Regions from separate parts of the Clostridioides sp. GD02367 genome, predicted to be linked through region 2. Evidence: riboswitches for the same ligand, from Rfam matches in the RefSeq annotation. Region 2 holds a riboswitch; each other region holds the start of a gene.
The links. Region 2 has a riboswitch for FMN ahead of Q3223_RS11705 (ECF transporter S component). Riboswitches for the same ligand answer to the same signal wherever they lie in the genome.
Positions count from the first base shown of each region.

Region 1: linked by a shared signal. The riboswitch ahead of Q3223_RS13615 (MFS transporter) and the one ahead of Q3223_RS11705 (ECF transporter S component) in region 2 are both predicted to bind FMN.
Region 3: linked by a shared signal. The riboswitch ahead of ribD (bifunctional diaminohydroxyphosphoribosylaminopyrimidine deaminase/5-amino-6-(5-phosphoribosylamino)uracil reductase RibD) and the one ahead of Q3223_RS11705 (ECF transporter S component) in region 2 are both predicted to bind FMN.

Region 1 covers NZ_JBJODK010000010.1:38,429-48,971, forward strand. Annotated here, with positions in the region: gene lon (endopeptidase La) at 1-848, shown strand, start outside; gene yihA (ribosome biogenesis GTP-binding protein YihA/YsxC) at 838-1,449, shown strand; gene Q3223_RS13615 (MFS transporter) at 1,645-3,015, opposite strand; FMN riboswitch at 3,196-3,311, opposite strand; gene Q3223_RS13620 (ATP-binding protein) at 3,598-4,677, shown strand; gene Q3223_RS13625 (DUF881 domain-containing protein) at 4,896-5,576, shown strand; gene Q3223_RS13630 (GspE/PulE family protein) at 5,605-6,948, shown strand; gene Q3223_RS13635 (type II secretion system F family protein) at 7,100-8,185, shown strand; gene Q3223_RS13640 (type II secretion system protein) at 8,237-8,587, shown strand; gene Q3223_RS13645 (pilus assembly protein PilM) at 8,627-9,499, shown strand; gene Q3223_RS13650 (hypothetical protein) at 9,500-9,943, shown strand; gene Q3223_RS13655 (hypothetical protein) at 9,958-10,542, shown strand.
Region 2 covers NZ_JBJODK010000007.1:155,836-166,378, forward strand. Annotated here, with positions in the region: gene hpdB (4-hydroxyphenylacetate decarboxylase large subunit) at 1-2,351, opposite strand, end outside; gene tsaD (tRNA (adenosine(37)-N6)-threonylcarbamoyltransferase complex transferase subunit TsaD) at 2,648-3,664, opposite strand; gene rimI (ribosomal protein S18-alanine N-acetyltransferase) at 3,670-4,146, opposite strand; gene tsaB (tRNA (adenosine(37)-N6)-threonylcarbamoyltransferase complex dimerization subunit type 1 TsaB) at 4,136-4,852, opposite strand; gene tsaE (tRNA (adenosine(37)-N6)-threonylcarbamoyltransferase complex ATPase subunit type 1 TsaE) at 4,852-5,304, opposite strand; gene Q3223_RS11700 (DUF4116 domain-containing protein) at 5,442-6,482, opposite strand; gene Q3223_RS11705 (ECF transporter S component) at 6,819-7,424, opposite strand; FMN riboswitch at 7,548-7,665, opposite strand; gene Q3223_RS11710 (amidohydrolase) at 7,725-8,891, opposite strand; gene Q3223_RS11715 (Tex family protein) at 9,036-10,543, opposite strand, start outside.
Region 3 covers NZ_JBJODK010000014.1:19,774-30,316, reverse strand. Annotated here, with positions in the region: gene Q3223_RS15970 (ArsB/NhaD family transporter) at 1-895, opposite strand, end outside; gene Q3223_RS15965 (sodium:alanine symporter family protein) at 1,364-2,815, shown strand; gene Q3223_RS15960 (hypothetical protein) at 2,993-3,421, opposite strand; gene Q3223_RS15955 (hypothetical protein) at 3,693-4,307, shown strand; gene ribE (6,7-dimethyl-8-ribityllumazine synthase) at 4,494-4,955, opposite strand; gene Q3223_RS15945 (bifunctional 3,4-dihydroxy-2-butanone-4-phosphate synthase/GTP cyclohydrolase II) at 5,060-6,253, opposite strand; gene Q3223_RS15940 (riboflavin synthase) at 6,276-6,941, opposite strand; gene ribD (bifunctional diaminohydroxyphosphoribosylaminopyrimidine deaminase/5-amino-6-(5-phosphoribosylamino)uracil reductase RibD) at 6,972-8,084, opposite strand; FMN riboswitch at 8,217-8,338, opposite strand; gene recQ (DNA helicase RecQ) at 8,526-10,543, shown strand, end outside.

The sequences.
Region 1 (10,543 bases), on a different contig from region 2:
TAAATATAGCAAAAAAATATTTACTTCCAAAACAAATTAAAGAGCATGCTTTAAAAGAAAACTTCATAAAAATGGATGATGAGACTTTAAGAAGTATAATAAATCATTATACAAGAGAAGCAGGTGTAAGAACACTAGAAAGAACTATTGGTAAAATTTGTAGAAAAGTTGCAAAAAAATATGTTGAAGACCCAACTCTTGAAGAAGTTATTGTAAATAAGTCTGACTTAGAGACATATCTTGGAAAAGACATGTTTAAGTATCAACTTGCAGAAGTTAATCCTCAAATAGGATTAGTAAATGGTCTTGCATGGACAGCAGTTGGTGGAGTTACACTTGAAGTAGAAGTAAATGTACTTAAAGGTAAAGGCGAAATTGTATTGACTGGGAAGCTAGGAGATGTTATGAAGGAATCTGCTAAGACAGGTATATCTTATATAAGATCAATAGTGGACAAGTTTGATATAGACCCAGATTTTTATAAGACAAATGATATTCATATACACATTCCAGAAGGTGCTGTTCCAAAAGATGGACCATCAGCTGGTATAACTATGGCTCTTGCAGTAATTTCAGCACTTACTAAAAGACCTGTCCCAGGCAATATAGCTATGACAGGAGAGATAACTTTAAGAGGTAGAGTATTAGCTGTAGGAGGAGTTAAAGAAAAATTATTAGCAGCTCATAGAGCTGGTATAACAAAAGTATTAATTCCTAAAGAATGTGAAGCTGATTTAGATGAGATACCAGAAAATGTAAAAGAAAAAATGGAGTTTGTACTTGTAGAACATATGGATGAAGTATTAGAACAAGCTTTGTTAAAGAGTGGTGAGAAGAATGAAAATTAGAAGTTCAGAGATAACTATGAGTGCTGTGAATAAATCACAGTATCCAGCAGAAGGTATTCCAGAGATAGCATTAGCTGGTAGGTCAAATGTTGGGAAATCATCAATAATAAATACATTGCTTAATAGAAGAAACTTTGCTAGAACTAGTCAAACACCAGGGAAAACTAGAACTATAAACTTTTATCTAATAAATAATGAATTTTATTTTGTGGACCTTCCAGGTTATGGATATGCAAAGATAGCTAAGTCTGAAAAAGAAAAATGGGGAGGCATAATGGAAAGATATCTAGAAAGTAGACAAGAATTATGTTCTATATTTCTACTTGTAGATATTAGACATGAGCCTACAGCAGATGATAAGCTTATGTATGAATGGATAAAACACTTCGGATATAACTGCGTGATTATTGCAACTAAGGCAGATAAAATATCTAGAGGACAATATCAAAAACATATAAGCATAATAAGAAAAAAATTACAAATGGAAAGTAGCGAAAAAGTAATCCCTGTTTCCTCATTAAAAAAGACTGGTGTTGAAGAATTATGGGAAGAAATTGTAAATCAATATAATCAACATGGATATGAGATAACGGTAGATTAGTTATAACTATATTAATATCAAAATAAAATATAGGATGCCTCAAAATAGTCCTAATGGATATTTTTTGGCATCCTTGTTGTTTATAAACAATAGATATTAGCAATTTATTGTTATAAATTAAAAAAACTGCAAGGTTTGATATAAATTGGTATATTTAAAAACTTAGTCACTGATGAAATCAGAAATAAATTTTATCTAAGAAATAGATTTCTCTGTTTTTCTCATAAAGAAAATAGTTAGTATAAGTCCTATAAAGCATACTGTTGCAGCAATCCAATAAGATTGATTACTAGCTATAACATAGGCTGCTGTATGGCTTTTGAAATTTTGATTATATGTAAGGCTTTGTGCAAAGAAGCTACTAAAAAATGCTGTTCCAAGAGCAAATGATAAATTACGAACCGTTGCAAGAAAGCTGCCTCCATATCCTTGTTTCTGAGGAGGAACATCTGCAAGAATGCTACTATTGTTTGGTGAACTAAAAGCACCTAGTCCGAGTCCGAAAATAACTAAACATACAATTAAAAGATATAATGGTGAATCTGCTTTTAAAAGTGCCATTCCAACGAGTGAAATAGTCATAAATGAAAAAGATGTTGTTAGAATATTCTTTGCACCATGTTTATCAGAAAGAGAACCTGCAATAGGTGCTATAAGTACCATAATAAGTGGATGGACAGTCATTACAGAACCAGCCATCATAGGAGATAGATTTTTTAATTGTTCTAAATAAAATGGAAGTAGGAAAGATACTGCCATTTGAGGGAAGTAACAAGCGATTCCAATAATATTGCCTACAGTGAAATTTCTATTTTTAAATAAAGGTAAATCAATAAAGCTCTGTTCAAATTTTACTTCTCTTAATGCTAATAATAAGAAGATGATAAGTGATGCTATACCTAGATACAATCTTGTGTTTCCTTTTCCATTCATCGCAAGTAATATAAGTGTAGTACAAGTTGCAAATAGCAGAAGACCTGGAATATCAAAGCTCTTGTTTTGTTCATCTAAAGCAGGTCTAGGAAGAAATTTAATTCCAAGAAAAACTGCTATGATACCAATAGGTATATTGATAATAAAAATAGAAGGCCATCCAAAATGTTCTAAAAGTATCCCTCCAATTACAGGACCACTCATATTTCCTATACCAACTACAGCGCCAGTGATTCCTATAGCCTTTCCTTTTTCATTTGCTGGAAATGCATTAGAAACTATACCAAGTCCAGTTGCCATTAAAATACTTGCCCCAACTGCTTGAAATATTCTTGAAGAAATTAATGTAGATAAGTTGTGTGATACACTACACAGAAAAGAACCTATTGTGAATACAAAAAATCCTAATGTGTATAGACGATTTGAACCTACCTTATCACCGAGCTTTCCAAAAAATAACATAGTTGCTGTAACGACAAGCATATAAGCTGTTACAACCCACTGAATCTGTGACATGTTAATTTTAAAGTCAGTAGCAATTGTAGGATTTGCAATATTTAGTATACTTCCATCAAGAGTAGACATAAATACACCAATACAGATTATAATTAATACTATCCATTTTTGTTTCATGATAACACTCCAATCTTTTATATAATAGATTTTATAAGTACAGAATAGTTATAAAATAAACAACAAAAAAAGCACCTACATCTTAGGTACCTCGAATGTGTTTAATTTCATGAATAAATACGGTAGTTGAAGGAGTTGTATAGATTACTCATGTAAAATTACATAAAGGTACTCATATACTATTTTCTTCTACCATCCAGATTTTACTGTCGGCTTTGGAATCTGACCAAATTATGCCATAAGGCTCGCGGGCTTTTACCGCCGATAGGGAATTTCACCCGTTTCTGAAGAAAAACAGATGTATTTTGTAATATTATTTTAACATAAAATCATAATGGAAACAATTGGATTTGAATAAGATACAACTATATTACTGTATAAAGAGTTAAATTAGACTTCCAGATAAAAGCATATAAAAGTTAAATCACATAGTATAGAATCTACTATAATTAGATAAAATTAATTTTTTATTGGTATTAAATGATAAGTTTTAGATTTATCAAAAGCATAAAGTTGTAACAAAACTCGTATAATATTAATATCTTAATTAAGAGATATTGTAAATTATGAGGAGGCGCTAATATGGAAGGAAAGGTAAAGAAGGCATTTCCAGGTGGAAACACATCACAAGGCTCATATTCTTTTTTTGAATATATAATTCCTGAAAATGTAAAAAGAGTTTTTTGTTTAAAAGGTGGTCCTGGAGTAGGAAAATCCTCACTTATGAAAAAAATTTATAAAGAATTTTTAAGTAGAGGATATGATATTGAATTATATAACTGTCCTTCTGACCCAAGTTCATTGGACGGTGTAGTTATAAAGGAATTAGGCGTGGTACTTATGGATGCAACTGCTCCACACACTATGGACCCAAAGTTACCAGGAGCTTTGGACGAGATAATTAATTTAGGCGATTACTGGAACACAGAAGAGTTAGAAAAAAATAGACAAGAAATATCGGGATATGATAAGGATATTAGTAATGCATTTAAAAGGGCGTTTAAATTTTTAAAAGCGTCAGAACCAATCTTTAGAGATATAGAGGAAAAATATTCTGATTGTATGGATTATGGTAAAGTGAATCTAGTTACAGAAGAATTTATTAAAAAATTGTTTGATGGAGTTGAAAGCACAGGAAATTTGAAAAGAGAGAAGCATTTATTTGGTTCAGCTATAACTCCTGTAGGATGTTTAGATTATACAGAAAACATATTAAAAGATGTAAATAAGGTTTATTATTTAGATGGTGAAATAGGCACTGGAAAAACTACATTATTAAACAAAGTGTATAAGAAAGCTATTGAAAAAGGTTTAAATGTAGAAGTTTATCATTATCCACTTATACCAGAAAAAGTTGAGACTGTACTATTGACTGACTTAGATATTGGTATAACTACAAGCGCAACTTTTAAAGAAGAGGAAACCATTAATTTAAATCAATTTTTAAATAGAGAAAAATTACTTAAATATGAAGAAGATATTAAATTTGATGAGAAAGTTTTGGATGATTTAATTTGTTGGGCTGTATTAAATCTTAAGAGAGCGAAGTCTAAACATGATATTATAGAAAGTTACTATATCCCTAATATGAGATTTGATGAAGTTGGAAAATTAAGAGATAAACTAGTTAATAGAATTTCAAAATATGAGAAAAATGTATAAGAATATATATCTTAAATCAGATGATAATTATAAAATATAACTTTTAGTAAATTGGTGTAGCTGTGAAGCTATGCCATTTTGCTTTTTTTGATGTATGATATTATATACTAAAGATGAATTTTAATATATAAGTTTGATATAATAAATATATATAAAGGCTCAAGGTTTAATTAAAGAAAATTATCATATAAAAATAAATTTGTAAGGAGCAATACAGTATGAAAAAACCATATGTGTTTATAATACTAGCGAGTACTATTTTAGGTATACTTGTTGGAACCATATTTAGAGATTATAGTAATGAAGAAACAGTTTATACAAGTAAAGATAAGTCAATAAGAAAAGAAATAAAATTGACAGGAAAGTCTATAAAGGAATTAAAAAAGGAAAAGGATAAATTAGATAAAGAAATTGATTCAATGAAAAGTAATCAAAAAAATTCTAAAGAAATCTCAGAAATAGAAGCTCTTAGAGAAAATCTATCATATTCAGATGTAAAGGGCAGTGGAATAATAGTAAGTATAGATGCTATAGATGAAAAAACAGGGAATATAGCAAATAGTATAGACTATAATAAAATACTTGTAAAAGTTGTAAATGAACTAAAAGTAAATGGAGCAAAATACATAGAAATAAATGGCCAAAGAATCAATCAGTATTCAGAAGTTGTACTTGCAGGAAGCCATATAAATATAAATGGAGTTCCTGTAGCACAACCTTATGAAATAAAATGCATTGGGGATAAGGATAAACTCTCTGATTATGTGGATAAAGGCAGTGAATATTTAGACAGTATACAAACGACTTATCCAATGAAAGTAAGTATAAAAACTGAAGAAAATATCTCTATGAAAAAAATGAATATACCTAATAAATTAAAGTATATAAAGGGTGATTAAGATTATATTAGAGGAAAGCAGTTTACCAATGTTAATACCAGAAAAGCTTGCAAAAAAATATAATGTATTTCCAGTAGAATTTCAAGATGATAATTTAGTAGTAGAAATAGAAGATGAAGATATATATGCCATACAGGATTTGAGATTGGCTACAGGTAAAGAAATTATATTGAAAAAAGAGAAAAAAGAACTTATAAGTGAGAAGATTGATAAATATTACAATAACTTTGAACTTGATGAAGATTATGCAAAAAAATTATTTGAAAATCTTTTAGAAAAAGCTATAAAAGAAAATGCAAGTGATATACATATAGAGCCATTTGAAAAGCATTTAATAGTGAGAATGAGGGTAGATGGAGAATTAAAAGAAGTATCAAAGTTTTTAATCGATATATATCCATCATTATCTACTGTAGTGAAATTAAAGGCCTCAATGGATATAACGGAAAAAAGACTTCCACAAGATGGTAGAGTAGATATAAAGTTGGGAGGTGACCTAATTGATATTAGAGTTTCATCAATACCAACTGTATATGGTGAAAAAATTGTTTTAAGAATACTTAATAGAGATACTTTCTTAAAAGATAAGCTAGAACTGGGCTTTTCAAAAGAAGCAATAAAGTCTATAAGTAATATAATAAGTAAAAGAGCAGGAATATTACTAGTGACAGGCCCTACAGGCAGCGGAAAGACTACAACAGTATATTCCTTATTAAATGATTTAAAAGGTATAAATAAAAATATAATGACTATAGAAAATCCAGTAGAGTATAAGATGGATGGAATAAGTCAGATACAAGTAAATTCAAAAATAGGATTAAGTTTTGAGGTGGGTCTTAGAGCAATATTAAGACAAGACCCAGATATAATAATGGTCGGAGAAATAAGAGATGCAGAAACAGCTAAAATAGCAGTAAGAGCAGCTATAACAGGTCATTTAGTTATAAGTACTTTGCACACTAATGATGCAGTGTCTTCTATAGCTAGATTATTAGAAATGCAAATACCACCATATCTTTTAAATGCGTCTCTTATAGGTGTTATCTCTCAAAAATTGGTTAGAAAAGTTTGTAATCATTGTAGTCATGAGATTATGATAAAAGACAATTTTAGTGGAGATGTAAATACTAAAGTAGCTGTAGGTTGTGAAAGATGTAATGACAAAGGGTATTTTGGAAGAACAGCAATTTATGAAATACTAGAAGTAAATGATGACATAAAAACATGTATAAGAAATATAGATGATTCTAGTAGTATTAAAGAAGTGGCACAAAAAAATGGAATGATAACATTTGAAGATAGTTGTAAAAGACTAATAAATGAAAAAATAACAACATTAGAAGAATGTTTAGTAGTAAATGAAATGATTTAATTGAATTATATAGTTAACTTCATTTAATTTACTTTAATTAAAATGTTTGAACATAACTTATATTTAAGTTAGACAAAATTAAATGTATTAAATTAAAAAATATTGTGTTTATTTAATTGCAACTAATATAATTTGGAAGGAATTATAGTACATGAGATTGTCTAAAAGTATATTTTATAATTTAGAGAAATTTTATTTAATATTAAATAGAATTAGTGATAAAGAAGTTAGAGTAATTTGCAAAGAGATAGGTATATTATTAGAATCTGGATGTGAAATTACAAAGATATTTGAAGTCATTGAGGGTCAGTCTAGTAAAAAAGTAAGAAATTTGCTTAATATAGTATCAAATCACATCCAAAAAGGTAACTCAATAGCAGATTCATTTCAGGTAACAGGTACATTTTCTAAATTCTTTATAAGCATGATAAGAGCAGGGGAAACTAGTGGAAGCCTAGATATAATAATGAATGATTTATCTAATTATTATGATAAAGAATACAAATTAAAAATGAAAATAATAAATATTTCAATCTATCCAATAATACTCATAGCATTATCTATCATGTCAATGATATTTATATTCATATTTGTAATACCTAATTTTCAGGTGGTTTTTGCAAGTAATGGAATTGAACCACCTTTGATAACAAGAGTTTTAATAGGAATATCCACAATAGTTACAAATAACATAGGTTATCTTATGCTTAGTTTTTTATTATTTTTAATAGCAACTGTTTATTTTTTTAGAACAAATGATAATGTAAAAAAATTGATTAATTCTCTGAAATTTAAAATGCCTTTTGTAAGAAAAATTAATCAGTTAGTAGTTACAACCAGATTTTCTAGAGCTTTATCTATTTTAATTAGTAGTGGAATACAAATAGTGGAAGCTATAGAAATGTCAGCAAGTGTTGTAGATAATGAATTTATTTGTGAAAGATTAAATATTTCCAATAACTATATAAAAAAGGGAAATAGTATAGGTAAGTCTTTGAATTTAGCAAATATCTTTCCTAAATTATTTATTTCAATGACAAATACAGGAGAAGAAAGTGGAAAACTAGATAAAAGCTTAGATGTAATAAATAAATTCTATGAAAGTGAATTAAATAATAAAATAGAGCAAATAATGAAATTTATAGAACCTATTTTAATTATATTTATGGGATTAATTATCGGAATTTTTATTTTATCTATGGTTATTCCCATGTTCGATGCAGTTACTAGTTTTTAAGAAAAAAATAAATTTTATCTAATAAAATTTTTAAAAGGAGAGAATATTTAATTGATAAATAAAAAACGAAAGGGATTTACACTTGTTGAAATGATTGTAGTAGTAACAATTTTAGGTGTTATATCTAGTATAGCATTAGTTAAGTACAGTAAGGTTCAAGAGAGTGCAAAACTAAATGCAGATTATACAAATGCTGCCAACATAGTAACAGCAGCGAGCATGGCTATTAATGATGATGAAAACATAACACAATCTTTAAGCGTAGAATCTCTAAAGGAAAAAGGGTATTTGAATACTGTTCCAGTTCCTCAAAGTACATCTGGCAAATTTGAACTTGTTATAAGTGATAGTGGTGCAGATATAAGTGTAAATGTAAACTCTAAACAATTTTATCCTAAGTAGTATTTTTATATATGCATTTTTATAGCTTAATTAAAGGAGATGGTTATAATTAAAAAAATTTTAAATTTAGAGATAAATGATGATTATATAAGGATTGTATTTTTAAGAAAAAATCACAAAAAAATTTTTATAGATAAATCAATTACAAAAGAAATAAATTTTAATATAAAAAACGATAGCAAAGATGTTATTAAGGTTAGATATATAGAAGATGTAGTTAGATTTGTAAAAGAGGAGATAGGTAAATTAAAAATATCATATAAAAATTTATACTTTAATATTCAAACTCAAGATATAGTAATTAGAAATATTGAAATTCTAGATACTAAGAAAAAAAGAGATATATTAAATATGATTGAATTTGAAATAACACAATACATTCCAATAAATATAAACGACTATTCAATAAAATATAAAGTTATAAATTCTAGTCATGATAAATTAAATATACAAGTAATTCTTTTTCCAAAGATTATTATTCAATTAATTAAGAGCATTTCAACAAATCTAAACTTGAACCCAAAAGCTATAAATATAAATTTTGATATATTACAAAAACTCATAAACCTAGACTTGATAGAGAATTTTTTAGAAGAAGGAGTTTTTATAGAGTGTAAAAAAAATCAGTTCATTATAAATATAACAAGAGGTAAAAAGATAGAAGAGACTTATTTACTATCAAAAGAAATAAAATCCTATGAATCAGTAAAGAAGCTATTAAGTAGTTTTAAGTGTGTTTATTACTATGGAATAGAAAATAATTTTATTGAAGAATACTTTGAAGATAAAGACAGGTATATAGAAATAAGTCCATTGAAATTAAAAGATAAAGTAAAGATAGAAAATAATTTTGATAGAAATTTAGAAAATAGTAGTATAAATTATATAAGTAATATAGGAATGATTGTTTAAATGAAATCTTGTAAAACTATAAACTTTCTCAATGGATTAAAAGAAATTAAACCTTATAATAAGGTATATAAAGCAGTAATAGTCTTAATTTTAACATGTGTTTTATTTAAATCGTTTATATATGTGAAATCTATAAACGAACTTAAAAGTTATATAAGTAAAAATAATTTAATAAATGAGCCAAAACAGACTATACCAGTTGCTGAAAAGACTAGAGAGAAATTTTCTAAAATAAGATTTAATGAAATAAAAAAAATATATGAAACTGTAGGAATAAATAATATTACTAAAATATCAATAGATAAAAATAAGCTAGAAATGGAAGGTGTATGTAATGATTTAGATGTTTTAAATAATCTAAGAAAAATAAAGTACATAAAAGGTTATTATATAGACAGTATTGTAAGAGATGGAGATAACTATAAGTTTAGAATAAAAAGTTAGATGGGTGATTATTTTTGAGGTTAAATAATAGAGAAAAAAATTTACTTAAAATATTGTTAATATTAATTATTGTATTAGCTACTAATATAATATTAAGTCCATTAGAACAAAACTTAACTAGTTTGAAGAAAGAAAAACAAAATCTAATAAATAAAATAAATAAGCAAGATAATTATCAAATAAAGGATAATAGTTATAAAGATGATAAATATATAGAAAATGTTGAATTAAATGGAAATGAAGAATTGAAAAGTAATTTTAATAATTCATTTTTAGATAAAAAAACAAATAAAGATATGGTGTTATTAGTAGAAAATAAATTGAAAGATGTAGTGAATATAGAATATATTAACCAAGAAAATAGTTTAGATAATAATAATAAAAAACAAGTTAATTTAGAAATAAAAGTTAATGGTGAACTTGAGAATGTATTGAAAATAGAAGGTTTAATGAAGAATTTAAATTTAAATGATAAATTTGAAAAAATAGAAATTAGCAAATTAAAAACGAGTAATTTAGATATTCAAAATATTTCTAATGAATATAAACAAGAAAAAGACAATATTGTTGAATGTAAAATGACAATTAGAGTCATATAAC
Region 2 (10,543 bases):
ACTGAACCATCTGAATATGTTGTTCCACTTAATCTACCATCTGGAGTAGCTAAAGTGGCAGCTCCTTGTGGCCCATGTGTAGAAACAGATATTTGACAAGGATACATTTTTTTAGCATATAAAGATTGTGCTTCTTCACACACTTTTGCTAACCATACTTCATAGTTTTTAAGAATGCTATCTGCATACAAATCATTATTTCCATATTTAGGTGCATCAAGACAGGCCTTATAGATAGCATCATATTTACCAGTTTTATCTACTTTTACTTGGTCTGCCATAGAATAGTTTCCAACCTCTAAAGCATCTTTAAATCCAAAGTTATTCAAAATAGCCTCTTTCATTTCTTCAAGTGTAAATTCTTTATCATCATATACAAGTTTTTTAAGTGCAGCAAATGAATTAACCATAGTAACAGTACCACAAGTTTCTACATTTAATGTCGCATTATAACGGTATCCCATGTTTCCTATATGTTGACCCTTGTCTAAACAATCTGGTTTTAATAGCGAATTTATTACAGAAGTATCAAACTTTCTCCATATATCTAATTCAATATTATTTGCTCTTTCAAGGACATTTATTGCTTGTTTATAATAATCTTTAAATACTTCTACAACCTCTTCATATGTATCTAGAGGTTTATTATGAGGTTCAAATACTTGCACATTCATACGGTAGTCTTTACCATTCATAAGAACAAGTTCTAATATTTTAGGATTAGCTAAAAAATGCACTCCAGAACCAGCTGTTTGCCCTGCTCCACCTGCTATAGAATATGTTTTCCCATTTAAAGTTAACTGTTTCCAACATCCTGGAGATGTTTCTAGACATCCGCCTAGTGCAAAAGCTCTAGCTTCTTCAACAGTCATACCCTCATCGCCAAATTGTCTCATCATGAAAGTTGTCCCATTTGAGTTGTTTACCCATGCTGGATAACCAGAACCAAGCTTTGTACATTCAATAGCCTTCATCAAGAAATCTTCTGGAAGTTTTTCATCATACAACATAGTTAAACTAGGTTGAGGAGTTCTACATCTCATACTTGCTTCTAATAGTAATTCTTCTAATTCATTTGCTCCTGTAGAGCCATCTTCTCTTAGCCCACCTATAGATAATGTGTTAAATGTATTTCCTGATAATACTCCTCCATTTACTCCTGCTGAAGCAAAACAGTCAATACAAGTAATCTTTATTCTATAAAGCTCTAATAATTCAATTACTTCTTCTTTTGTGATTATTCCTTTTTCTATATCTTGCTCATACCAAGGATATAAGATTTGACCAAAGCGCCCTATAGACATACCAGATATAGCATCTTCGTTTACTGATGCTATATGGATTGTATAAGTCAATTGAAGCGCTTCCCTAAATGTACGAGGTTGTTTGTGTGCAATGTGCTCTAATATCTCCACTAAATCTGAATATTCTTTTTTAGCTTCTAAATCTTTCTCTATACTTTCTAAATATTTTGCATGTTTTGCATAATTTAAAATCCAAGTTTGTAGACCCTCAATAACTTGAACAACTGCTTCATAGAAATATAGACGGTCCATTCCAATAAGTCCATCTCCAGATGCGTTTCCTGCAACTGCTTTCTTACATTCTTTTGCCATTTCTATGATTCCATCTAGCCCATAATTCAAAGGATAAAAATAGTTTATAACTTCTCTACCTTGAGGAAGTGTATATCCTGAATCAAACATACAAATAAGTGTACTCATTAATTTTTCTTTTAAATCATAATCTGGCATCATTTTCTCATAATGAAAGCCTAAATCTTCAACTGATCTTCCAACCCATTCCTTAGCCATTTTTACAAGTACAGGTACTTCTTCTTTTCTCATTCCAAATTTACCAGCTATTGAAACAACATTTCCAAAACTCTCAGTTACATTTCCCCCACCAGAACCAAATTTTGTAAGTTCATCTGCTGTGTTACTAGCTAACTTATTTACTTCTTCTTTCATTTGTTCCCCTTGAGCTACGAAGAAACTCTCACTTACCCAAGGCATTGGGAATGACCCTCTATAGTGGCGTGTTTTTTGCATTACTATCTTCTCGCCTGGTATTATATTTGGTGTCATATGAGAAAAAGCAGATTTAAGAGCTTTAGCTCTTCTAACTACAGGTATATCACCATCTGATTTTCTATATTCTCTATTATACCAATATGGAAATTCCATATCAGCTGTAGACAATGTATTATAATATACATTTAATAAATCATCAGCCCTTTTACTTGCTTTTTTTTCACTAAATTCATCTAAATTTTCTTTATCTTGAAAATTTGCCTTAATATTTTTTGCTTCTAAAATACTTCTTATTTTGTCTTCTTTACTTTGACTCATTTCTTCCCCTCCTTAATCTTTCTATAATTAGTATAAAACTTTTTAATAAGGAAAAAAAAGGGTATATTACCCACTTTTTAAAATAATCTTTCTACAAAAAAATTAAACTTGAAGTAAATTCACACCAAAGATAAACTTTATATCCTAAATGTATTGCAATTCATTAGAATATAAAGGTTATACATCGTTTTACTTCAAGTTTTAACATATACTATATTTATTTTGATTGTATTTATTTTTACTTATATTTATTTTTCTGAAACAATTCTTTAATATATTTATAAATTTATTTCATATTACTGATTTATTTTTAAATTTGGAACTGCATTTAAACTCATATCATGTGTTTTACCATTTATAAAATTATAATATCCTGCACACCCAATCATCGCTGCATTATCTGTGCATAAAATTAAAGGCGGATATTTAACAGTGATACCACTATCTTTTGCAATCTCTGTTATTTTAGCTCTGAGCCCTGAATTAGAAGCAACTCCACCAGAAAGAGTTATAATATTGTAGCCTTTATCTCTTGCTGCTTTTAGTGCTTTAGTAGATAAAACTTCTACCACAGCCTCTTGAAAAGATGCTGCTACATCTTCAACTACTATTTCCTCATTTTTCATTCTTTTTCCATTTAGATAGTTTAACACAGAAGATTTTAATCCACTAAAACTAAAATCATAGCTATCTTCTTCTAAATATGCTCTTGGAAACTCTATAGCATGCTTATTTCCTTTTTTGGCGAGATTATCAATAATAGGTCCTCCTGGATAACCTAGATTCATCGCTCTTGAAATCTTATCAAATGCTTCTCCAGATGCATCATCTCTAGTTTTTCCTAAGATTTCATACTTACCATAGTCTTTGACCTCAACCAAGTGGGTATGACCTCCAGATACTATTAATGTTATAAAAGGAGGTTTCAAATCCTTATGCTCTATATAGTTTGCACTTAGATGACCTTCTATGTGATTTACTCCTACAAGTGGTATATTCAAAGTATATGCAAGTGCTTTAGCATAAGATAAGCCTACTAGTAAAGCTCCTACTAATCCAGGTCCATATGTAACTGCAACATGGTCTATATCATTAAATCCTATATTTGCTTTATCTAAAGCCTCCTGGACAACTATATCAATATTTTCCACATGTTTTCTTGAGGCTACTTCTGGGACTACACCACCAAACTTTTTATGTGTTTCTATTTGGGTAGAGATTATGTTTGAAAGTACTTCTCTACCATTTTTTAAAACTGATGCAGCTGTTTCATCACAACTACTTTCTATAGCTAATGTTATTATATCACTCATAAACTCTACACCTCCTTTAATTGGTTCCACATTATAATTGCATCTTCTTTATTATCACTGTAGTATTCTTTTCTTATTCCACCCATTTTAAATCCATATTTTCTATATAGATTTTGTGCTATTTTATTTGATGCTCTAACTTCTAATGTCATAGACACAATATTATTGTCTTTGCACAAATCAACTATACCTTTTATCAACTTGTCTCCTATTTTTTTGCCTCTGTAGTCACTATGAACAGCCACATTATTTATATGCCCTTCATCAAGTATAAGCCAAATTCCCACATATCCAACAACTTTTCCATCTAGTTTAGCTACTATATACCTTGCTACTTCATTAGATAACTCTTTTCTAAAAGATTCTTTTGACCAATAATCTTCAAAACAATTTTTTTCTACTTCAAAAACTTCATCTATATCTTTAATAGTCATTTCTTCTATTTTTATATCATCTACTATTAGTTTTGTATTATCTTTCATCATTTAGCCTCTTCATTTTTTCATCATATTGTACTTCAGCTTGAGATTTTCTGATATACATAGGATTTATTGTATAACAAGTATGTACATCTATATTTTTATTATATTTACTTAATGCCAAAGAACATAAACTTCCTGCATTAGACACATTGTTAACTGGCGAAGGTATTTTTATATTTTTTACATTCTCTAACCTATCTTTATATTTATATACAGCTTCTCCAACTACTATAAATTCTTCATCACTTGATACTATTTCCTCTAATAAAGTATCAAATTCTACAACATTAACACCCTCTAATTCTATTAGCTCTCCATTCTCAAGTTTATATTTAGCTGAATAGACTTGATTTTTCTGTGCATCTAATATACAACATATCTTCCTCTCACATAGATTCATGTTATTTGCTAGGGATTCCAAAGAATTCACTGCTATTATTGGTATATTATTTACATGAGCCATAGCTTTTACTGTAGCCATACCTATTCTAAGACCTGTAAATGAGCCAGGACCTATACATATAGCTAATAAATCTATATCTTTTATACTTAAATCACTCATGTTCAACATACTTTCTATCATTGGCATAAGTTTTTGCGAATGAGTTTTTTTGTTATTTACTGTAAACCCACATATTAAGCTATCATCTTCTACAACTGACACACTTGCTGCCATAGAAGATGTATCCATACCTAGTATTTTCATTATTTAATCAACTCCTCAACTATCTCTTTGTAAAACTCTCCCTTTGGAGTTAATATCATTTCTCTTCCTTCATCTTTATATTTTAATTCTATATTTAAATATTCTTTTGGAAGTATATCTTCTATTAGATTAGCCCATTCAATTATGCAAATTCCATTTGAATTTACATATTCCTCATATCCAATATCATACATTTCATCACTGCTACCTATTCTATATACATCAAAATGATACAAAGGTACTTTGCCTTCATATTCATTTATTATAGTAAAAGTTGGACTTGTTATATAGTCTTTTATGCCTAATGAATCTGCCAAACTTTGTGTCATTGTAGTTTTCCCAGCCCCTAAATCTCCTACTAAACAGATAACACTACCTTCTTTTAAGAGTTTACCTAATTTATATCCTATTTCTCTAGTTTTGCTTTCATTTTCCAAATATATTTTTGCCATTAATTCATCTCCATTTTGATATAATCGTCATGTGAATTTATATCACTGCTTAATTAATTATAGTATAAGCCTCAATTATTATAAAGTACTTCTATTTATCTTTTTTATCTTTCAATATTAATAATCCTATCTAAATCTTATATACATTCTTCAATATAAATCTTCACATATTCCTTTGCCTTGCAATTCTGCTTTAAGGCTTCTCTACATATTTTCTCAGATTGTTCTTTTACATACTTGAGAGATTTATAATTTTCCTTTACTGCTTCAATGCACATTCTCTCTGTTTGATTTTTTATATACATTAACATCTTTCCATTTCGCCTTACAATTTCTATACATATATCTTCTGTATAGCTATCTATGTAACTTAACACATCTTTAATATTATATCTTTTATCTAGATATCTTATGGCTTTTATACATATTGCTTCTGTCTTATTATTAACGAACTGTAGACTTCTTCCATCTTGTTTGACAGCTTCCATACATATATTATCTGTTTGCTTATTTACATATTGCAATGCCATACCATTTTGATTTACAGCTTCTATACACATTTTATCTGTTTGATTTTTTACATATTGTAGTGCTTTATAATTTTGCCTAATCGCTTCCATACATAATTCTTCGCTCTGCTCTCTAACATATGCAAGACATCTACCATCTTTTTTAATTGCTTCTAAACATATACTCCTTGTTTGAACTTCTAAAGCTTTTAAAATACTTACAACATCTATATTAGAAGAACACCTTATTACTTTTATAATAAGCTCATCAGTTTTATTTCTTACATATTTAAGTGCATTACAGTCCTTTTTTATGGCTTCAAGACATATATACTCTGTCTGTTCTTTTACATATTCTAGTGCTTTATAGTTATATCTTATCGCCTCTAAACATAATTCTTCTGTTTGTTCTTTTATATACTCTAGTGCTTTATAATTCTGCCTTATTGCTAGTATACACATCCCATCAGTTTGATTTTTTATATTTTTTAATTCACGATAATCATACTTTACACTTTCCATATTTTCAATATATTCATTTGTAATATACTTTAAAGACTTTTCCAATTTTGAGTTATCAATACCTATATGAATATTTTCCCAATTACTATTAAAATAATACCCTTTATCATCTAAAAATAAATTTTTCAATTTTTTAGATATGTTCATCTATATACACCCCTATCATTATTAAATTAGATATTATTAATAAATAAAGCATAAATCTTTATTTATTTTTAATAATATCTTTATTTTTTGTTTATTATAAATTCGCTTTGTGTATTATAGATACCTTTTTAGTATTTTAATAGTTAATCGTTTTAATTCTTCCTTTATTTCAAAAATTAAACTTGTCTAAATATTTCTTATTTTATATACAATTTTTGATAAATTAATAAAGCCATAATATATTTAATATATCAATCACAGTGTAGGACTGAAGTTACAAATAAATTATGGCTATTCAATGCGTTTAATTTTAAAATTTTATATTTTCTTGTCTAATTATTTTTTTATTACATTACCCATTTTTTTGTAAAGTGGTAACGTTACTAAGGATATTACAACAGCCTTTAATACATTAAATGGAGCTATCATCCAAATTACAAAAGTAAATAAATCATGAACTTGAGGGTTTATAGCTGAACCTAGACCTATTATAGCATCTAGTCCCATTAATTGCCCATAAAGTGGTAACATTACAAAATAATTCACCAATGAACCAATTATAGTCATAGTTATTGTTCCTAATACAAATCCAATTACTACACCTTTTAAATCTTTACTTCTCTTATATGAATAACAAAGTATAAGTACATAAGAGCCACCAATTAATATATTTGCAAATTCTCCTACTCCTCCAGTTGTTGTCGCTGTTATCATTTGTAGTATATTTTTTACTACAACTACACCAAATCCAACTAATGGTCCTAAAGACATTCCGCCAAATATTGCTGGGATATCTGATAAGTCAATTTTTAAGAAATCTGGAAAAATACCTGGTATTGGGGCTTGAATAAACATCAATAAATAAGATATTGCAGATAAAATTGACATAACCACCAAAGTTCTTGTTGAAATCATATTTCCTCTTTTTACTGTATTTTGCATAACTACTTTCCTCCTAATCAATAGTTTATATTTTTTAGGAAAAACAAAAAACTCGAAGATCCTATCTTCGAGTTTTTATGGACATAGTTTAAACAAACTAAAATAAACTTATTTATATTCCATAAATATCTTCTCTCATCCAGACTTTACTGTCGGCTTTGGAATCTCACCAAATCAACCACCTAAGTAGTTCGCGGGCTATACCGCCGGTAGGGAATTTCGCCCTGCCCCGAAGATCTTCTTTGATTTTTTAATTTTCCTTACACTCTTATATTAGTTAATTTTTTAATAATTGTCAAGTTATTTTTTCTCATATACTATTTTTCCATTTATTATAGTGTAAAGCACATTACTTTGAATCTCTAGTGGGGAATTATCCCATATTACTATGTCTGCATCTTTACCAACTTCTATAGAACCTACTTTATCTTCTATTCCTAAAGTCTTAGCTGGATTTATTGTAATTGATTCTATTGCCTTTTCTTCTTTCATACCATGTTTAACAGCTATGCCTGCACATATTGGAAGATATTGAACTGGTATCACTGGATGGTCTGTCATTATACATACATCAAGACCTGCATTTGAAAGTATTCCAGCTGTATTAAATGTCAAGTTTCTAAGTTCAAACTTAGACCTTTCTGATAAAGATGGGCCTACTATTACAGGAAATCCTTCTTCTACTAATTCTTCTACAACAAGATGACCTTCTGTACAATGGTCTAATGTAAGTTTTAAGTTAAATTCTTTTGCAATTCTTATTGCTGTAAACATATCATCAGCTCTATGAGCATGTGCCTTAAATGGAATTTCTCTCCTCAATACAGGTATTAAGCTTTCCATTTTTATATCATATTCAGGCTTTTCACAGTCTTCATCATCATGGCTCTCATATACATCAATATCCTCTAGATATTCTTCTGCTTTTTTTAAGTTCTCTCTAAGCAAAGCCGCTATAGCCATTCTAGTCTGTGGAGATTTATCATCTTGACCATAACAACTTTTTGGATTTTCTCCAAATGCTATTTTAGATGCAACTGGATTTTTTATTACCATTTTGTCAATTCTTCTTCCATATGTTTTTATGGCTATACATTGACCACCCATAACATTTGCACTTCCAGGTGTTGTACATACAGAAGTTATACCACCTTCAAAAGCTTCTTTAAATGTTCTATCCATTGGATTAATACCATCTATAGGATTTAGTTGTGGTGTTATTGGGTCAGTTTCTTCATTTCCATCTGCCCCTTCAAAACCTATGCCATCTTCCCATAGCCCCAAATGAGTATGAGCATCTATAAATCCAGGGAACACAAGTTTATTACTTGCATCTATTATATCAACATCTAAAGGTGCTATTAGATTTTCCCCTATTTCTATTATTTTTCCTTCATCTATAAGGATATCTCCTTGAATTATTCCATTTGTTACGGTATTTATTTTACCATTTTTTATAAAAATCATTCATTTTCCTCCTGATTTTCAAGACTCTCGTATTTCTTTCTAACATTGTTTTTTACAATATAATTTTACACTTTTTTAATACTTATATATTCTATAAATCATACTTACAAATATAGTATCAAAAACAAACATACATAAGCTTATTTATTTTTTCATTGATAGAGCTACTCTCTTTTTATTTAAGTCAATTCCAATAACTTTTACATCGACTATATCTCCTACTGTAACAATACTCATAGGGTCTTTTACAAAGCTATTACTCATTTCTGATTTATGGACTAATCCATCATTTTTTATTCCGATATCTACAAATGCACCAAAATCTACAACATTTCTTATTGTACCTTTTAAAGACATTCCTTCTTGTATGTCTTCAATTTTTAAGACATCAGTTCTAAGAATAGGTTTTATTCCTTCTTCTCTTGGGTCTCTTCCTGGCTTTTTAATTTCAGATATAATATCTCTTAAAGTGACTTGACCTACTTCCAGTTTTTCACTTAATTCTCTCAATCCAATCTCTTTTATTCTCTCATCTATTTCTTCTATATTTTTATTTTTTATATCATTTAAAGAGTATCCTATTATCTCAATCATTTTTTTGCATATATCATAACTTTCAGGATGCACACCTGTATTATCTAGTGGGTTTTTACCATCTAAGATTCTCATAAATCCAGCACATTGAGTAAATGCTTGAGGTCCAAGTCTTTTTACTTTTTTAAGTTGTACTCTTGATGTGAAGTCTCCATTTTCTTCTCTATATGCTATTATGTTTTTTGCAATGGCCTTACTTATTCCTGCAATATGCTCTAGTAGAGAGTATGATGCTGTATTTAAATCTACTCCAACACTGTTTACAGAATCTTCAACAACACCATCTAGTACTTCTTCTAGTCTCTTTTTATTTAAATCATGCTGATATTGACCTACACCTATACTTTTAGGGTCTATTTTTACAAGCTCTGCTAATGGGTCTTGTAATCTTCTAGCTATAGATATAGCTCCCCTTATTGATACATTTATATCTGGATGTTCTTCGTTCGCAAGTTCAGATGCCGAATAAACAGAGGCTCCAGCTTCACTAACTATAACATATTGTACTTCCCTATCTATCTCTTTTATCATTTCTGATACAAAAGTTTCTGATTCTCTAGATGCAGTACCATTACCGATTGAAATTATATCTATATCATATTTTTCAATCAATCCTTTTAAAACTTTCTTTGCCCCTTCCACATTATTTTGAGGGTCTGTTGGGTATACTGTTGTATAATCTAATAGTTTACCATTTTTATCTACTATAGCTATTTTACATCCAGTTCTAAATGCGGGGTCAAATCCCATAACTACCTTGTCTTTAACTGGTGGTTGAAGCAATAAACTTTTAACATTTTTTCCAAATACACTTATAGCTCTTTCTTGAGCTATTTCTGTTAAATGATTTCTTATTTCTCTTTCTATTGATGGAAAAATTAATCTTTTATAAGAATCTTCTATTGAGCTTACGATTTCTTCTTTATTTTTGAAATTTTTATCATTTACATATTCATTTATTATGTAATTTAAAACTTTATCATTATTTATTTCTAACTTAACTTTTAGGAAGTTCTCTTTTTCTCCTCGATTTATCGCCAAAACTCTATGTGGAGCCA
Region 3 (10,543 bases), on a different contig from region 2:
TTATTATGCCAACTTCTACTAATCCACCAACTACTACAAACAAGCCCATAAAAAATAAAATTGTAGACCATTCAATACCAGCCATAATTTCATCTACATCTTGTTTTCCTATAAGAAGCATTATAGATGCTCCTGTTAGTGCAACAACAGAAGAGTCTATGTGGATTGTACTGTGAAACATAAAACCAAAAAGTATAAATGCTATTACTATAAGACTTTTTATAAGTAATGGTTTATCTTTGACAGATTTTTTTTCATCAAGTTTTAATATTGTATTTTTAGCTTTGTCATCTACAATAAGTTGTTTGCCATAAATAAATTTGAAGCATATTATAGTTACAATAAGTATTACTATAACAGCAGGGCCTAAATTTATTACAAAATCCATAAAACTAAGATTAGCAGCACTACCAATCATAATATTTGGAGGGTCACCTATAAGAGTAGATGTTCCTCCTATATTGGAAGCTAAAATTTGTGTTATTAAAAAGGGAACTGGATTAAGTCCCAATATTTGTGTGATAACTATAGTCATTGGACCAATAAGTAAGACAGTGGTAACATTATCTAATATAGCAGATAAAATAGCCGTTATAATAGCAAAACAAATCATTATTTTCCACGGGTCTCCTTTGGCTTTCTTTGCAGTCCAGATAGCTATGTATTCAAATAGCCCTGAGTTTTTGACAACAGCGACAAATAGCATCATACCAACTAATACACCAATAGTGTTGAAATCTATATGGCTCAATCCTTCATCAAGTGTAAGTATATTGAAAATTATCATTAATAGTGCACCACCAACAGCTGCTACAGATCGGTTTACCTTCTCTGTAATAATAGCTGCCATAACTATTAAAAATATACATATAGCTATTATTTGTTGAAATTCCATAATATAAGTACCTCCATTTGTATTATTTTGTGCCTAATGCTAGTACTATATATAGTATTACTTTTTTATTGTTTTTTCAATGGATGCATAAAAGTATATTATTTAACAAAGTTTCTGAGAAATTGACAGAATTTAAAGAAAATTTTTGTTATTTAAATAAATTTTAAAATAATCTCATTAGTAATAATATTAAACGACAAACAAAAAAATATACTATTAGAAATAGAATTTATTGTATTTAGAAGTAATTATAAAATATTAAATATATCTATATTATAAAAACAATAAAAAAAAATTGATTTTGAATATAAAACTGCAATATATTAAAAAAATTATTCATTTCAAACCTTGTAATTTGATTTTATAAATATTATAATTAAATTAATGAATTTTTAACAAGGAATTATTCATTTTTTTGATTTTAAGATTTATTAAGAAAACAAAACTAAATAGGGGGTAATTAATATAATGGATTTTTTAAATGGTATTTTAACAGGCATTAATAATGCAGTAGTATTTGTAAACAATTACTTATGGTCGTATATCTTAATTATAATGTTGGTTGTAGTTGGTATTTACTTTACTATTAAAACAAATTTTGTACAATTCAGATATTTTATAGAAATGTTTAGACTTCTGGGTGATGGTACAGCAAATAAAAGTGCAAAAAAGGAAGGGAAGATATCTTCATTCCAAGCATTTTGTATAAGTACATCTTCAAGAGTTGGGACTGGAAATATAGCTGGAATAGCAATTGCAGTAGTGGCAGGTGGTCCTGGTGCTGTATTTTGGATGTGGCTTATAGCATTAATTGGTTCTGCTTCTAGCTTTGTTGAGAGTACATTAGCTCAGATTTACAAAGTTAAAAATGGTCAAGCTTTTAGAGGTGGTCCAGCATATTATATGGAGCAAGGTCTAAATAAGAAATGGATGGGAGTTTTATTTTCAATACTTATAACTATATGTTATGGTTTTGTATTCAATGCAGTTCAAGCAAATACTGTTTCGCTTGCATTTAATAATGCATTTGGAATAAGTAAAATGGCTATGGGAATAGGTCTTGGAATTTTAACTGCAATAGTTATTTTTGGTGGAGTACATAGAGTTGCAAAAGTTTCTGAGATAATAGTTCCTGTATTTGCAGGATTATATATATTGGTTGCTTTAGCTATAGTTGGAATGAATATAACAGAGATACCAAAAATTATAGCGTTAATAGTTGAAAGTGCATTTGATTTTAAAGGAATGGCAATTGGTACTTTTATGGGAGTTGTAATGACTGGAGTGAAGAGAGGTCTATTCTCTAATGAAGCAGGTATGGGTAGTGCTCCTAATGCTGCTGCAACAGCACATGTAACTCATCCAGTAAAACAAGGTTTAATTCAATCTTTAGGTGTTTTTACTGATACTATAATCATATGTAGCTGTACAGCATTTATGGTATTATTATATTCAGATTATGCTAGTAGTGGGGCAACTGGAATTGAATTGGCTCAAGAAGCTTTAACTCATCATATAGGACCAATGGGGAACATATTTATAGCAGTTTGTATATTCTTATTTGCATTTAGTTCTATAGTAGGTAATTACTATTATGGAGAATCAAATATGGAATTTATGAGTGGAAGCAAGACTAAACTTAATATATTTAGAGTTTTCGTTGTAGGTATGGTTTTATTTGGTTCTCTTACTCAAGTAGAAGTAGTTTGGAATCTAGCAGACTTATTTATGGCATTGATGGCTATAATAAACTTAATCGCAATATCGCTTTTAGGAAAGTATGCATTTATCGCTTTAAAAGATTACACAAGTCAAAAAAAATCTGGAATAAAAGACCCTGTATTTATTGCAGATGAAATAGAAGGTTTAGAAAATGTATCAGAGTGGCACAAGGAATTACCAGAGGAAAATTTAGGATAAGAAATCACAAAACTATTTTGATAGATTGAAGTACACGTAAGTTATATAAATAAAATATTTAATTAATTTATATTACTGGAATTTTTAATTCCAGTAATATTTTTTATTATATAGTTTATTTTTTAAAATAGTTTACTTACTATAAATTTTTTCCTAAGATTTATTTTCTCTAAAATGTTATATAATTAAGTCTTGTAAATTGTATTCAAAACTTTCTAAGTGATTACAAAATAATCTAAACTCTTCTATAGTTTTGATTTCTTGTAAATTTCTCAAATCTATCATTATATTACTGTATTTATGCAACATAAAACTCATATCATATATTTCACATTTAACAAATCCATCTTGATAACTGTACTTATAAGGTTCATATTTTGAAAAATTTGACTCAAAGTATTTTATTTTAGCATAGCACAATTTGTGTATGTTGAACAAAAGAGCTAGAACAGATTCTTTAACTGCAAACTTGTGTGTGAAGTATTTTATAGTGTGGTATTTACCATGTTTAAACTCCCAAATTAAATTCTCATTTAAAGTAAGAGAATATTTTTCTATAAGGTTACGTTTATCTGGTGTTAAATCTTGTATTGAATATGTTTTCATAATTTATTCTCCTCATAAATATTTAATAAGCACATATTAAATCATAGTATTTTATTGCCACTTACTCTTAATTATATTGTATTGTATATTAAAAAAATAATAAAATAGATAATTAGTATAGTATTAATCTATGTTATAAATAAAAACAATAGCTTTAATAGTAATATATATATCTTTGTGGTATTTTATATTTAGAATCGTATTTATAATTATTTTAAGATTTTTAAAGTAACTTTGATGATTAATTTATATCTTAGAGGGGGTATGCAAATTGTTCAATAAGAAGGAATATATTGTTGTAGTATGCCATGATTGTTTTATTTTTTATAATAAAGATAATGACCTAAAAGAGAGTGTATCATTTTCAATACATCCCATTCCAAATGTGCCTTTTTATTATTATCTATTTGAAGGAGAAACTGAAAAATTTATTAGAGATATACAAGCAAAAGTTTCTATTAAGAAATCAGCTTTGTATATATTAATTCCAGATGATGCATTAAGTATAGACATAAAAATATTGCAAGAATTTTTTATGCAGTTAGGATGTCGCAAAATAATTTTTTCTAAACAAAATATTGTTTTGAGTAATTGTGAAGAAAATTATATTTCCATATCCTTTACAAGTAGAGCAATTGCCATTTCATATGTAAAAAATGGAGGAGCTGAAGCAGTAGATTTTTTTGATTACAATGAGATTGATTTTAAGAATCTGTCTTATATCATTAAAAACTTACATAATGATTGTGTATATTCTGGTTTAAAAATATATGTGAATAATATAGGAAGCTCTAATAATTATGAAGATATTGGAGAGATAGTTCAGGTAGATGATATTATAAATAATTTCAAAAAACTATATATTGAAAAAAATACATCAAGATAGAATTGTTAGTATATAAAAGTATACAGGTTTTATATATTCTAATGGGTAGGAGGTTAGATATATTATATTTGAAATTATTAAGTACCAAAAGAACAAATATGTTTTGTCCTTTTGGTATTTAGTATTTTATGTTATTTAGACAGATTTTGATATTTAATCAATACTACTATTTAATAATGATATTATTTAATCTAGAGATTTAAATAAATTTACCATTTCTAATGCACTCATAGCACAATCATAACCTTTATTTCCAGCCTTTGTACCTGCTCTTTCAATGGCTTGTTCAATATTTTCTGTAGTTACGATTCCAAAAATAACAGGCAATTCATTGTCTAAAGATACTTTTGCTATACCCTTAGATACTTCGCTACATACATAATCATAATGAGATGTAGCTCCTCTTATAACACATCCTAAACAGATTATAGCATCATACTTACCACTTTTAGACATTTTCTGAGCAACAAGAGGGATTTCAAAAGCTCCAGGTACCCAAGCTATTTCTATATTCTCTGGAGAAACATCATGTCTTAAAAGGCAATCTTCAGCACCTGATAAAAGTTTTGATGTTATAAATTCATTAAAACGAGAATTTATTATACCTATCTTTAAATCTTTTCCAATAAGTTTTCCTTCATATATCATTTTTTATTTCCTCCAATTTTATTTATGTTATAGATTTATATTTATAAATATATTTAATATTAATTGCAAATAATTACTTAGTAGAAAAAAATCATATTAATAACTTATATAATATCCAATAGATGTCCCATTTTATCTTTTTTAGTTTTTAGATATAGCTTATTAAAGTCATTAATCTCTTCGTTAATAGGAACTCTATTGTTGATTTTTATTCCATATTTCTCTAACTGATTTATTTTATCAGGATTATTACTTAAAAGGCTTATACTTTTTATGTTTAAATTTTTTAATATTTGAGCAGCCATATAAAAATCTCTCATATCTTCTTCAAATCCAAGCATTAGATTTGCTTCTACAGTATCATAACCTTCTTCTTGAAGTTTATAAGCTTTAATTTTATTTAAAAGACCAATACCCCTACCTTCTTGTTTCATATAAATTAAAACACCATTTCCATTTTCTACGATTTTCTTCATAGAAGATTCTAATTGTAATCCACAATCACATTTTAAAGAGTGGAACACATCGCCTGTTAAACATTCAGAATGAAGTCTAACTAGAGTATTTTCTTTATTTATATTTCCATAAGTAAGGGCAATATGTTCTTCATTTGAATATGTATCTTTATATCCTATGATTTCAAAGTTACCATATTTTGTTGGAAGGAAAGCGCTAGATACCTTTTCTATAGTAGTTTCATTTGTTTTACGATATTCTATAAGGTCTTTTATAGTGATAATTTTCAAATTATGTTTTTCTTTAAAAATCATTAAATCATCAACTCTTGCCATTGTACCATCATCTTTCATTATTTCACATATAAGACCAATTTCTTTAAACCCTGCAAGTCTAGCTAGGTCTACAGAAGCTTCTGTATGTCCATCTCTAACAAGGACTCCACCAGTTTTTGCTATTAGAGGGAAAATATGACCAGGAGTTTTGAAATCCTTACTTGTAGAATTCTCATCACAGAATAATTTTACAGTTTCAGCTCTTTCATATGCAGATATACCAGTTAGAGTATCTGCACCATCTATAGTAACAGTAAATGCTGTTTGAAATGTATCTGTATTTTCTCTGACCATAAGAGGTATATTTAAACTTTTAAATTTTTTTTCAGTAGCAGGTAGACAAATTAGACCTCTACCATATGTAGCCATAAAATTTATTGATTCAGGGGTAGCCATCTCAGCTGCCATCAGTAAATCTCCTTCATTTTCTCTACTTTCATCATCAACAACAATTACCATCTTTCCATTTTTTATATCTTTTATAGCTTCTTCAATAGTATTAAACATATAATTCACTCCTTTATCATTTTTAAAAACCATTTTTAAATAAAAAATCTTTATCTATATTTGATTTACAATTACTACTATTAGAATTTAATTCCTTGTAGTTATTAATCATAAAATTATTAACATACTTTCCAATTACATCACTTTCTAAATTAACAAAGTCTCCAACATTTTTTGTTAAGAGAGTAGTATTCAATTTAGTATGAGGTATGACAGAAACTTTGAATATTTCATCATCCAAATATGATATAGTTAAACTTACACCATCAATGGCAACTGAACCTTTAAGTATCATTGATGATAAGAGTTTTTTTACTGGTCGTATGCTCACTAAAACTGCATTTTCGTCTTTTTCAAACTTACAAATAGTACCTTTACCATCAACATGCCCTGTTACTATGTGACCTCCGAATCTTGAAGAAAGGCTCATGGCTCTTTCAAGGTTTACTTTGTCATTTGTATTTAATGAGCCTAAATTTGTAGAACGAATTGTCTCCATCATAACATCTGCTGTAAACTCATTTTTTCCTAGTTTTGAAACAGTTAGACAAACTCCATTTACAGCGATACTATCTCCAAGATTTGTACCATCTAATATTTTGTTTGATAGTATGGTTACTTGTCCGCTTTTGCCATTAGCAGTAATTTTTCTAAGTATTCCAACTTCTTCTACTATGCCAGTAAACATTATGACCTCCTGTACATATATTCATAAAATTTATTTTAAAACATCAGATTCTATCAAAACATCTCCATCTATTAAAGTTACATCATTAATTACTAGTTGTGTTGAATCTGCTAGACGAGTTACTCCTTCTCCAGAAACAAATGTAGGTGCGTCTTTACCACCTATAATTTTAGGGGATAAAAATAGTTTGACCTTATCAACTAATTTATTTCTAAATAGACTGTCATTAAGTGTAGAACCCCCTTCAACTAGTACAGAATCAATGTTTAGTTCTCCTAGTTTATACATTACAAATTTTAAATCAACTAAGCCATTTTTCTTAGGAGAAATTATGACTTCAACATTCTTTTCTTTTAATACTGATAATTTTTTACTGTCTTCACAACATGTGAAAACTATAGTTTTACTAGTTTTATCTTTAACTAAATTACTGTTAACTGGTAATCTCAGATTTGTATCTATTACTATTCTTGTAGGATGAGACACTTCATCTTGATTAAGTCTACAAGTTAGCAAGGGATTATCATTTAAAACTGTGTTTATACCAACCATTATACTATGATACTTATTTCTGTATTTATGAGTTAGGTATCTTGAAGACTCATTAGATATCCATTTTGATTCTAGTGATTTTGTAGCAATTTTACCATCTAGACTTACTGCCGATTTTACAATACAAAGAGGTTTTTTATTTTTTATGTAATAAAAGAATATTTCATTTAATTGTTTTGCTTCTTCTTCTAATATTCCTACAGTAACATCAATGTTGTTATCTTTTAATTTTTTTACTCCATTACCACAAACAAGTGGGTTTGGGTCTAGTGTAGATATGACAACCCTTTTAACTTTATTTTGAATAATTTTATCAACACAAGGTGGTGTTTTACCATGATGAGAACATGGTTCTAAATTCACATAAAGAGTAGAGTCTTTTAAACTTTGTTTAGCACTGTTTATAGCATTTACTTCAGCATGATTAGAGCCGAATTTCTCATGATATCCTTTGCCTATTATCTCACTATCTTTAACAATTACACACCCAACCAGTGGATTTGGACTTGTAAAACCTTCCCCTTTTTTAGCTAATTCAAGAGCTTTTTTCATATAATAAATATCTTTTTCTTTTTGATTCACAAAATTCAAGATGTGTACACCTCCTGTTTAATTAGATAATTTTTAAACAAAAAACCCTGAGAATTAACTCAGGGTTTAGAATAATCTACAATAAATGTTTAATAAGAGCACAATAAAACAGCTCTACAAAAAACTCATTAAACATATCTTCTTCCATCCAGACTTTACTGTCGGCTTTGGAATTTAACCAAATCAACCAAGTTTTAGCTTGGCTCGCGGGCTATACCGCCGATTGGGAATTTCACCCTACCCCGAAGATTAAGTATTAAATTTATATTTAGAATGTATCATAAATTATTTTACTTTGCAAACAATTTTTTTCGAAATATATGTTAATATATAATATAGAACGTCTATAAACTTTGAAATACTGGGATTGTGAATATAAAAATAAAAATTTGAACATAATCAGGAAAGAAGTCTAATTAATTTAAATTAGGAGAGAAATATATGAATGAAAAACTTTTAGAAATACTATCAAAATACTATGGATATACAAGCTTTAGAAAAGGTCAAGAATCTATAATACATTCTATTTTGAGTGAAAAAGATGTACTAGCTATAATGCCAACTGGAGGTGGTAAATCTATTTGTTATCAACTTCCAGCATTGATATTAGATGGGATGACAATAGTAATTTCTCCACTTATATCTCTTATGAAAGACCAAGTAGATGCTTTAAAGACTATGGGGATTAATGCTGCTTTCATAAATAGTTCACTGAGCAATAAAGAATTTAATGAGATATTAAATAATATTAGAAAAAATAATTATAAAATACTCTATATTGCTCCAGAGAGATTAGATGCATATGAGTTTATTGAACTAATAAATAATAACAACATAAGTCAAATTGCAATAGATGAAGCACATTGTGTGTCTCAATGGGGGCATGATTTTAGATTGAGTTATAGAAGGATTTCTGATTTTATAAAGAATTTACCTAAAAGACCTATAATTACAGCCTTTACAGCAACCGCTTCAGAAGAGGTACGAGCTGATATAATAAATTTATTATGTCTAGAAAATCCAGACTATTATATAACCGGTTTTGATAGAGAAAACTTATCAATAAACATAGTAAAATCATCTAGTAAAAATAAATATATTTTAGATTATATTAAAAATCATAAAAATGAGTCTGGAATTATATATGCTGCAACTAGAAAGGAAGTTGAAAACATACATAATGGATTATCTAAGAGAAATATATCTGTATCAAAATATCATGCAGGTTTATCTAAAAATGAAAGAAGTAAAAATCAAGAAGATTTTATAAATGATGATGTGGATATAATGGTAGCAACAAATGCATTTGGAATGGGTATTGATAAACCTAATATAAGATGGGTTATACACTACAACATGCCTCAGAGTATAGAAAATTACTATCAAGAAATAGGTAGAGCTGGTAGAGATGGAGAGAAAAGTGAATGTGTGCTTTTGTTTTCTCCAGGAGATGTACATATACAAAAATATTTAATCGATATTGGAGTTGAGAATCCTGAAAGAAAGTTATTTCAACACAAAAAGCTTCAATATATGATTGACTTGGTTTACAGTAATTCATGTTATAGAAGGACAATATTGAATTACTTTGGAGAAAACTATATAGAAGATTGTAATAATTGTAGTAACTGTTTAGTAGAAGGTGAAATAGTAGATAAAACTATAGATGCTCAAAAAGTTATTTCATGTGTAGCTAGAATGAAAAGAAGTTATGGTGTTACTACCATTGTAGATGTACTTAGAGGTTCTAAGAATAAAAAGATTTTACAACTTGAATTGAATACTTTATCTACATATAATATTATGAAAGACTATTCAAATGAAGATTTAAAGAACTTTATAAATACATTGGTTTCCCATGGATTCTTGGATTTAGTTGAGACTTTAGGTAATGGAAATAGAGGAAGTTTTCCAACCATAAGATTGAATGATATGTCTATGAAAGTTTTAAAAGGTCAAGTGAAAGTTGAATTTAAAGAAATCGTGATGACAAAATCATTAGAAGTAGAAGATGAGTTATATAGTGCTTTAAGAGAGCTTAGACATTCAATAGCAAGTGAAGAAAGAATAGCTCCATATATGGTATTTGGTGATGGGACACTTAGGGCTATGTCTAGCAGTTATCCAGTTAATAAAGAAGAGATGTTAGATATATCTGGAGTAGGGGAAATTAAGTATCAAAAATATGGTAGAGATTTTGAAACAATAATTAAAGAACATGTCGAAAAAAACAACATAAACAAAAAAAGTGAAGAAAAAAATGTCGATTTATATAATGTTAATAGTGAGTTCTTTGAAGTTAATTCAGATAAAGCTCTATATGAAAAACTATTAAGTATTAGAGGTGAATATGCAATAAAAGAAAAAGTACTCCCATATATGATTTTATCCAATAAGACACTGAAAGAAATAAGTGGAAGATATCCAATTGATGAAGAGCAACTGAAGGACATTTCAGG